3 linked regions of the Streptomyces sp. 2114.4 genome follow. The protein of the gene in region 2 interacts with the protein of the main gene of each other region in a pairwise test. Links are inferred from orthologs where the notes say so. Each region holds a gene or a part of one and is shown on either strand. Other genes may lie near its edges. The genes, in order: tsaE, rlmB and CFW40_RS14900.

Region 1 (2,883 bases), 1.3 Mb from region 2 along the record:
AAGGACGACGCGGCGGACAAGGGCGCGGTGAACGGCAAGCACGCCAAGCACGGCAAGAGCGACCGGTCCGCCAAGCCGGTACGCGGCAAGGAGGCCCGCGCCGCGCAGGAGGCCCACGGCGGGCTGCGCAAGCGGCTGACGGCGGCACTGGGACGGCGCTCGCAGGCCCCCACGGTCGTCTTCAGCCACGGCTACTGCCTGAGCCAGGACTCCTGGCACTTCCAGCGCTCCGCGCTGCGCGGCACGGTGCGCACCGTCCACTGGGACCAGCGCAGCCACGGCCGCTCCTCGCGCGGCCACGGCCAGATCGACGGGACGGAACCGGTCACCATCGACCTGCTGGGCCGGGACCTGAAGGCGGTGCTGGACGCCGCGGTCCCCGAGGGGCCGATCGTGCTGGTCGGGCACTCCATGGGCGGGATGACGGTGATGGCGCTGGCCGACCAGTTCCCCGAGTACGTCGCGCAGCGGGTGGTCGGGGTGGCCCTGATCGGCACCTCGGCGGGCCGGCTCAGCGAGGTCGGCTTCGGACTGCCGTCCATGGGCGTCAAGGCCTTCCACTGGCTCGCGCCGGGCGTCCTCAAGGCGCTGGGCTGGCAGCGCGAGATCGTCGAGCGCGGGCGGCGGGCCACCGCCGACCTCTTCGCGGGGCTGATCAAGCGCTACTCGTTCGGGACGCCGGAGAAGGTGGACCCGGGCATCGCCCGCTTCGGCGAGCGGCTGATCGAGGCGACCCCGATCGATGTGGTCGCCGAGTTCTTCCCGGCGTTCGCGGTGCACGACAAGACCGAGGCGCTGGTGGCGTACGACGCGGTGCCCGCGCTGGTGCTCGCCGGGGAGAGCGATCTGATCACCCCCGCCGACCACAGCCGGACGATCGCCGAGGTGCTGCCCGACGCGGAGCTGGTGTGTGTCCCCGGCGCCGGGCACCTGGTGATGCTGGAGCGGCCCGAGCTGGTCAATGAACATCTGGTGTCGCTGGTGGAACGCGCGAGCGCGGCGGCCCGCAGCTCGCGGCACGCCCGCGCCTGAGCTGCCGGGACCTGCGGCGCAGGCCGGGCGGCCGGGTGGCGGGCAGGCCGTACCATTTGCGGCATGAGCACCACCGGAGCGATTGCGCATGTCACCGTCAAGTCCCCCGACCAGATGCAGGAGTTGGGCCGCCGGCTGGCCCCGCTGCTGCGCCCCGGCGACCTGGTACTGCTCACCGGTGAGCTGGGCGCCGGCAAGACGACGCTGACCCGTGGCCTGGGCGAGGGGCTGGGCGTCCGCGGCGCCGTGACCTCGCCCACCTTCGTCATCGCCCGGGTGCACCCCTCGCTGACCGGCGGCCCCGCGCTGGTGCATGTCGACGCGTACCGGCTCGGCGGCGGGCTGGACGAGATGGAGGACCTGGACCTCGATGTCTCGCTGCCGGAGTCGGTGGTGGTCGTGGAGTGGGGCGACGGCAAGGTCGAGGAGCTTTCCGAGGACCGGTTGCACGTGGTCATCGGGCGTGCCGTGGGTGCACAGGCGCCCGGTGGTGCGGGCGGGCATCCCGAGGACGACGTGGACGATGTGCGGGAGGTGACGGTCACCGGCCTCGGCGCACGCTGGGCGGACGCCGGCCTGCTCGCGCTGGAGACCTGCTGACGGCCGTCCCGAGAGCCGTCGGCAGCGGTGGCGGGCCCCTCGGCGACGGACCGGCGGACACCGATCCGGACAACACCGCCCGGTAGTTTCCGACAAGCCGTCGGTAAGATGTTGCGCACCTGGTACCGGCCGTGGTGACATGGGAGGAGACCCCAGTTAGGTCAGCCTAAGTAGCGAGCCTAGCTTCTGTCGCTCGTCCCAGGAGCCCCGGGAGGCGTCCATGTCGGCCCAGCAGCCCTCCACCACGCCCGAAGGGCGCGGGGGCACCCCCGTCGCGGCGGCCGCGTGCGGCGCGCGCGAGACGCCGACCATGAACGAACTGCTGGCGGCCGGTGCCGCGGCCAGCGCCGTCTCCACGCCCCCCGACGCCGCCGGGGAAGCCCGCCGGGACAAGCCCGCGGAGCCGTCCGGCGCGCCGGAAGCGGAGGACGAGGACCAGGACGGGCCCCGGGCCGCGTCCACCCCGGGCCGCGACGCGGCGTAGCCCGTAGGGGCGAATGCGGCGGCCTGCGGAAGCGGCCGGGGCCGCGCGGTCAGGAGACCACGACGACCTTGGTGCCGTGCAGGGCGAAGTCCCACATCGCCTTGCCGTCGGCCCGCGACTCACGAATGCCGCCGGTCCGCTTCGCCGAGCCCGGGTCGGGCATGGAGCCGTCGACGGCCGCGCTGAAGCCGACGGTGACGCCTTCCACACTCGCGAACCGCACCACATGCTCGATCGCGATGCCGTCCGAGCCCGTGACGCTCACCGAACGCGAGCCGACGGCGTACGCGCCCAGCGGCGGGCTGACCGTGCTCGGCGTGACCGGGTACGTACGCACCGCCTTGCCGTCCGCGCCGACCAGCCAGACCCGCTTGGCGTCCAGCGCATAGACGATCCGCCGGCCCTTGCCGGACGAGGGCGGGACCGGGGCCGCGGCCGGGGCCTTGTCCTTCTTGCCGCCGTGCTCCGGCGGGCTCTTGGGCTCGCTGTGGCGGGAGTCCTTGCGGGTCTGGGTGAGGGTGTCCGGAGCGGACGCCGCGGCCTGGTAGCCGAGCACACCGACCACGACCACGGCAGCCGTGGTCAGCGCGGTGACGATCGTGCTGCTCTTAGCGGGCACCGCTGTGCACCTTTCCTCCCTCTCCCTGCCCTGTGGCGGGGAGCCCCGGACCTGGGAATGCCGGGCTGCTTGCTGCTGGGCTACGGGGGCGACGGTAGCACCGCGACAGGTACCTCCGGCCGAGCCGTAGTCTTAAGGACGTGCTGCT
Region 2 (3,135 bases):
GGCTGTCCAACCAGGAGTTGGACAACCTCCTCCAGCCGTCCGGCGAGGGGGAGACCGGCAAGCGGGACCCGCGCGACTTCGCCATGTGGAAGGCGGCGAAGGAGGGCGAGCCCAGCTGGGAGACCCCGTGGGGCCGCGGCCGGCCCGGCTGGCACCTGGAGTGCTCGGCGATGGCCCACAAGTACCTGGGCACCGCCTTCGACATCCACGGCGGCGGCATCGACCTGATCTTCCCGCACCACGAGAACGAGATCGCCCAGGCCAAGGCCTTCGGCGACGACTTCGCCGCGTACTGGACCCACAACGCGTGGGTGACCATGAGCGGCGAGAAGATGTCCAAGTCGCTGGGCAACTCCCTGCTGGTCTCGGAGATGATCAAGCGCTGGCGCCCGATCGTGCTGCGCTACTACCTGGGCACCCCGCACTACCGCTCGATGATCGAGTACAGCGAGGACGCGCTGCGCGAGGCCGAGGCGGCGTTCGCCCGTATCGAAGGGTTCATCCAGCGGGTCGTCGAGAAGGCCGGGGTCGTCGAGCCCGCGGCCGAGGTCCCGCCGGCCTTCGCCGAGGCGATGGACGACGACCTGGGCGTCCCGCAGGCGCTGGCGATCGTGCACACCACCGTCCGCCAGGGCAATTCCGCACTGACCGCCGACGACAAGGAAGCCGCGGTGGCCCGGCTGGCCGAGCTGCGGGCGATGCTCGGGGTGCTCGGTCTGGACCCGCTCGACGAGCGCTGGTCCGGCGGCGGCACCGACCACGGAGAAGACCTCCACGGCGTCGTGGACTCCCTGGTCCGCCTCGTCCTCGAACAGCGCCAGGCCGCCCGCTCCCGCAAGGACTACGCCACCGCCGACGCCATCCGCGACCAGCTCCAGCAGTCCGGACTCGCCATCGAGGACACCCCCTCGGGCCCGCGCTGGTCGCTGTCCTGACCCCGGTCCCGCACCCCGCCGGCCACCCGGATTCGCCTCGCACGGTGGCCGCGGGCGACACTCAATCCATACGTACGTACCCACTCCACGTCGCGAGACGTCGAGAGCAGTGAAGAAACAGGTGACCCATGGCCGGCAACAGCCAGCGCAGGAACCGCCGCACGTCCAACAAGAAGGGCGCGCAGGTCGGCAGCGGCGGCAAGCGGCGCCGGGGCCTGGAGGGCAAGGGCCCGACCCCGCCCGCCTCCGCGCGCAAGGGACACGTCAAGAACCGCGTCGCCAACGCCCAGGCGAAGCAGGCCGCATCGCGCCGCCCGGCTCCGCGCCGCGGTGGTGCCAAGGGCACCGCCGAGCTGGTCGTCGGCCGTAACCCGGTCTTCGAGGCGCTGCGCGACGGCGTGCCCGCGACCACCCTCTACGTCCAGCAGTTCATCGACACCGACGAGCGGGTGCGCGCCGCACTCCAGCTCGCCTCGGAGCGCGGCGACATCAACCTGATGGAGGCGCCGCGCCCCGAGCTGGACCGGATGACCAACGGCCTCAACCACCAGGGCATGGTCCTGCAGGTCCCGCCGTACGACTACGCCCACCCCGAGGACCTGGCCGCGGCCGCCTTCGACGACGGTGACGACCCGCTGATCGTCGCGCTCGACGGCGTCACCGACCCGCGCAACCTCGGCGCCGTGGTGCGCTCCGTGTGTGCCTTCGGCGGCCATGGCGTGGTCGTGCCGGAGCGCCGGGCGGCCGGGATGACGGCCGGCGCGTGGAAGACCTCGGCGGGCACCGCGGCCCGTACGCCGGTCGCGCGCGCCACCAACCTGACCCGGACCCTGGAGTCGTACCAGAAGGCCGGTCTGACGGTCGTCGGGCTGGCCGCGGACGGCGAGCTGGAGCTGCAGGACGTCGAGGCGCTGGACGGCCCGGTCGTCATCGTGGTCGGCAGCGAGGGCAAGGGCCTGTCGCGGCTGGTCGGCGAGACCTGTGACGTACGGGTGCGGATCCCGATGCCGGGCGGCGCGGAGTCGCTGAACGCCGGTGTCGCGGCCGGTGTCGTCCTGTGGGAAGCGGCGCGCCGCCGCGGCTGAGTCCCCGGGTGCCCCGGGGCCGGTGCGTACCTGTGCCACACCCCGGGGCACGACCTGACCCTCCGTGCCGCCTCCCGTGTCCCGCAGGGCGTCTGCGCCGTCTCCCCTGATCCTTTGACGGGTCTCGGACAGATCGACCCGGTCAAGGCAGTGTCTTAACCGGGGGTCACTCGGTTAGATGAGCGTGGACACCAGAACACCCCGCACACCTACGGGGGGACGCTCGCCGGGCTTCGATGACGAGCCGGGCCTGAGCTCGGTCAAGGTGCCGTGCGATCCCGCGCAGGTCATCGTCAACCACGCCAGCTTCCGCGTACAGCTCGCCGCGCCCGCGGCGCGCGGCGCCCTGGCCGACGCCGCGCACATCCCCGCCCTCCGCGGCCCGGCCGCCGGCGCCAGACGCCGGGCGCCCGTGGTGTGGAGCGGCCGCACCGAACCGGGCGGCACGGCCGGCGCCACCACCCAACTCCTGCACGCGGTGCGCGACGCGGGCGTCGGCCTCGACGGCGGCCAGGGCGAGGACGTCGGCACGACCCAGGTCCTGCCCCGGGTCCGCCTCGGCGACGCCGCCCCCGCCACGACCGTGATCGGCCAGCGCGGCCCCGCCGACTCCGACCGCACCCCGCTGCTGCGCGGCGTACGCCCCGTCGGCAGCGCGTACGGCGACACCTACCAGGACCACCCCTACCGCAGCCCCTACGGCGACCGCGGCCCCACCGACGACGGGTACGACGACGACCCGTTCCAGGCACCGGACGGCTACGACCCCGGCGCCAAGCGGCGCGGCACCGACAGCGTGCGGCACGCGTACTACCCGGGCCGCCGGATGAACCTCGGCGTCGTCCTGCTGCCGCTGCGCATCTTCCTCGGCCTGATCTCTGTCTACGCCGGCATGGGCAAGCTCTGCGACCCCGTCTACTTCGACGGCGGTGAGCGGGGCTCGATGGTCAAGTGGCTGCTGTCGCTCGACCCCTGGGCGCTGGCCGTGCCGCTGCGCGACTTCGCCGTCTCGCACCCCGTCGGCGCCGGTCTGACCGTCGCCTTCCTCCAGGTCGTCGTCGGCGTCCTGACGATCTGCGGACTGTGGCAGCGGGTCGCCGCGTCCATCGGCGCGC
Region 3 (3,065 bases), 1.3 Mb from region 2 along the record:
CCCGCGGTCGAAGAACTGGGCGTACGGCATGGAGGTGCCGTACAGGTTGGAAATGTGCCGGCGGTGCCGCAGATAGATCCGGTACGTACCGGTACGGGTCTCCATCGTCGGCGCACCGGAGCGGATCGCCACCGGGTCGAGGATCACCCGCCCGTCCTGCTGCACCCACATCAGCTGCCGGTTCAGATCGACGCACACGGTCCGCTCGGCCCGGTCGGGACAGTGACCGGCCCGGTTGGGGTCCTTCCTGGCCCGCATCACCCGCACCATCGCGCCGGTGACCGGCCCCGCGAAGCCGGTCGCCGGCGCGATCCGGTGCGCCTGCTGGAACCGCCGGATCGCCCGGCAGTCCCCCGCGCTCTGCCGCCCGTCCACCTCGCGCCCCAGATAGCGCTCCGCCTGCCGCTGGTAGGGCCCGGTGGCGGCACTGCAGTGCGGCGCCCTGGTACCGGAGCGCCGTGCCTCGGAGCGCGGCACGTACTCGATGTGCAGCTGCCGCCCCGGCTCGCGCACCGTGCGCGGGACACCGGGGACCAGGTCGGACGGCCCGTACGCGGCGGCCGGCTGCGTCACGGCCCTCGTGGACGCATGCCTCACGGCCACGGTGGGCGACGGTGCCACGGCCACCGCGGGCGGCCCGGCGACAACGAGCAACGAGGCGCAGACCAGCAGCGCCGGAAGAGTGCGTTTCATGCCCTCACGCATGCCGTGGCGCCGCGGCCGTTCGGCCCGCCGGACGCCAGGTTCGCCCTGGTGCCCGCCCCATTCCCCCGCGGGGCGTAACGCCGGTCCGTTGCGTGCCGTCGGCCGGTCGTCCGCCGCCGGTCCGTCGTCCGCGGGCGACCTGTCATCCGCCGCCGGCTGTCTCGTCCGTCGCCGGCCGTCGCTGTTGCTGTTGCTGTTGCTGTTGCCGTTGTGGTCGCTGTTGCTGTTGCTGTCAGGCCGTCACATCCCGCCAGGCCGCCGCCAGATGGTCCGCGACCTCCGAGGCGAGGATCGGGGCGCCGTCCGGCCCGGCCGCCCGGCGGGCCGCCAGCCCGTGCAGATACGCACCGACCGATCCCGCGTCCCGCGCCGTGAGCCCCGCGGCGAGCAGCGAACCGGTCAGCCCCGACAGCACATCCCCGCTCCCGGCCGTCGCCAGCCAGCTGCTGCCCGTGGGATTGACCCGCACCGGCCCGTCCGCCTCCGCCACCAGCGTCGTCGAGCCCTTGAGCAGCACCGTGGCGCCGTACCGCGCCGCCAGTTCCCGTACGGAGGCCAGCCGGGTTGCCTCGACCTCCTCGCGCCCGCGTCCGAGCAGGGCGGCGGCCTCCCCCGCGTGCGGCGTCAGCAGGGTCGGGGCCGGGCGCTCGGCGACCCGACTCGGCGTCAGAAACCGCAGCCCGTCCGCGTCCACCAGCACCGGAACCTCCGACGCCAGCACGTCCTCCAGCGCGTCCGACTCCTCGCCGATGCCGGGACCGATCACCCACGACTGCACCCGGCCCGCCTTGTCCGGCGGCCCGGCGTGCACCAGCGTCTCCGGGAAGTGCGCCAGCACCGCCTCGGCGGCCGGCCCGACATAGCGCACCGCCCCCGCGCCGCCCCGCAACGCGCCCGCCACCGCGAGCACCGCCGCCCCCGGATACCGCGCGGACCCGGCGACCACCCCGACCACGCCGCGCCGGTACTTGTCGCTCTCGGGCGCCGGACGCGGCAGCAGTCCGGCCACGTCCGCGTGCTGCAAGGCCTCGATGTCGGCCTCCCGCGGCAGTGTGAGCCCGATGTCCACCAACCGCAGCGCGCCCGCCCGCTCGTGCGCCGGATCGATCAGCAGCCCGGGTTTGTACGCGCCGAAGGTCACCGTGGCGTCGGCCCGTACGGCGTCCCCGGCGACCTCACCGCTGTCCGCGTCCACTCCGCTGGGCAGGTCCACCGCCACCACCGGCGCCGACTCCCATGCGTCCCGGGCGAGTTGGGCGGCCTCCGGGCGCAGCCCGCCCCGTCCGCCGATCCCGACGATCCCGTCCACGACCAGCGCGGCCCGTGCGATGTCCCGCCGGGCGTCGGCCGAGACGCGCCCCCCGGCGGCCCGCAGCGCGGCCAGTCCGCCCCGGTGCGCCTTTTCGGGCGAGAGCAGCACCGCCGCCACCCCGGCCCCCCGGCGCGCCAGCCGGGCGCCGGCGTACAGCGCGTCCCCGCCGTTGTCGCCGCTGCCCACCAGCAGCACCACCCGGGCTCCGTACACCCGCCCCAGCAACTCCGCGCAGGCCGTGGCCAGTCCGGCCGCCGCCCGCTGCATCAGGGCCCCTTCGGGCAACCGGGCCATGAGCTCTCGCTCCGCGGCCCGTACGGTCTCCACGCTGTAGGCAGTCCTCATGCCGACAAGTCTCACCCCTCGCCCACGGGGTACGCGGCATTTCTCCCGCGGGCCCCAGGACCTGTCCGCAAAGTCCGCCGCCCGCACGGGCCCCTCCCGCAAGGACGGCGCCCGCCCACCGACGCACGGGGGCGGGCGCGCCGCGGCGGTCCTCATCCCTCGGCGATCACCACGGCGGAGGCGACCCCCGCGTCATGGCTCAGCGACACATGCCACGACCGGACCCCGAGCTCCTTCGCCCGGGCCTCGACGGTGCCCCGTACCCGCAACCGCGGCCGGCCGCTGTCCTCGACGTACACCTCGGCGTCGCTCCAGTGCAGTCCGCCCGGTGCGCCGAGCGCCTTGGCCAGCGCCTCCTTGGCGGCGAACCGGGCCGCCAGCGAGGCGATGCCGCGGCGCTCACCGCTGGGCAGTATCAGCTCCTCGCCAAGGAACAGCCGCTGCGCCAGCTCCGGCGTACGCTCCAGCGCCTCGCCGAAGCGCTCGATCTCGGCGACATCGATCCCGACCCCGATGATCACTCGACCGTCACCGACTTGGCGAGGTTGCGCGGCTGGTCGACCTCGTTGCCGCGGGCGGTGGCCAGCTCGCAGGCGAAGACCTGCAGCGGGATCGTGGAGACCAGCGGCTGCAGCAGCACCGGTGTCCGCGGAATCCGCACGAGGTGATCAGCGTAGGGCACCACCGTCTCGTCCCCCTCCTC

Evidence for each region.
Region 1: the proteins of rlmB (region 2) and tsaE interact in binary tests that used the Escherichia coli proteins (3 or more experiments, as listed by UniProt). The link is inferred for Streptomyces sp. 2114.4 from one-to-one orthologs.
Region 3: the proteins of rlmB (region 2) and CFW40_RS14900 interact in binary tests that used the Escherichia coli proteins (3 or more experiments, as listed by UniProt). The link is inferred for Streptomyces sp. 2114.4 from one-to-one orthologs.

Annotation. Positions count from the first base shown.
Region 1 is NZ_FYEY01000001.1:3,437,593-3,440,475, reverse strand. Bases 131-2,863 are described here. They hold tsaE (tRNA (adenosine(37)-N6)-threonylcarbamoyltransferase complex ATPase subunit type 1 TsaE), read left to right. Parts: upstream 131-1,095; coding sequence 1,096-1,632; downstream 1,633-2,863. Other genes in these bases: CFW40_RS14870 (L,D-transpeptidase), read right to left, coding at 2,166-2,735; CFW40_RS14875 (hypothetical protein), read left to right, coding at 1,853-2,116; CFW40_RS14885 (alpha/beta fold hydrolase), read left to right, coding at 131-1,032. In the rest of the region: more of CFW40_RS14885, read left to right, coding at 1-130; tRNA (adenosine(37)-N6)-threonylcarbamoyltransferase complex dimerization subunit type 1 TsaB, read left to right, coding at 2,876-2,883. UniProt on the Escherichia coli protein: Required for the formation of a threonylcarbamoyl group on adenosine at position 37 (t(6)A37) in tRNAs that read codons beginning with adenine.
Region 2 is NZ_FYEY01000001.1:4,734,049-4,737,183, forward strand. What follows is about bases 57-3,041. They hold rlmB (23S rRNA (guanosine(2251)-2'-O)-methyltransferase RlmB), read left to right. Parts: upstream 57-1,063; coding sequence 1,064-2,020; downstream 2,021-3,041. Other genes in these bases: cysS (cysteine--tRNA ligase), read left to right, coding at 57-935; CFW40_RS20885 (DoxX family protein), read left to right, coding at 2,199-3,041. In the rest of the region: more of cysS, read left to right, coding at 1-56; more of CFW40_RS20885, read left to right, coding at 3,042-3,135. UniProt on the Escherichia coli protein: Specifically methylates the ribose of guanosine 2251 in 23S rRNA.
Region 3 is NZ_FYEY01000001.1:3,442,172-3,445,236, forward strand. The notes cover bases 151-3,065. They hold CFW40_RS14900 (NAD(P)H-hydrate dehydratase), read right to left. Parts: upstream 2,363-3,065; coding sequence 938-2,362; downstream 151-937. Other genes in these bases: CFW40_RS14895 (L,D-transpeptidase), read right to left, coding at 151-693; CFW40_RS14905 (holo-ACP synthase), read right to left, coding at 2,515-2,883; glmS (glutamine--fructose-6-phosphate transaminase (isomerizing)), read right to left, coding at 2,880-3,065. Outside these bases: more of CFW40_RS14895, read right to left, coding at 1-150. UniProt on the Escherichia coli protein: Bifunctional enzyme that catalyzes the epimerization of the S- and R-forms of NAD(P)HX and the dehydration of the S-form of NAD(P)HX at the expense of ADP, which is converted to AMP.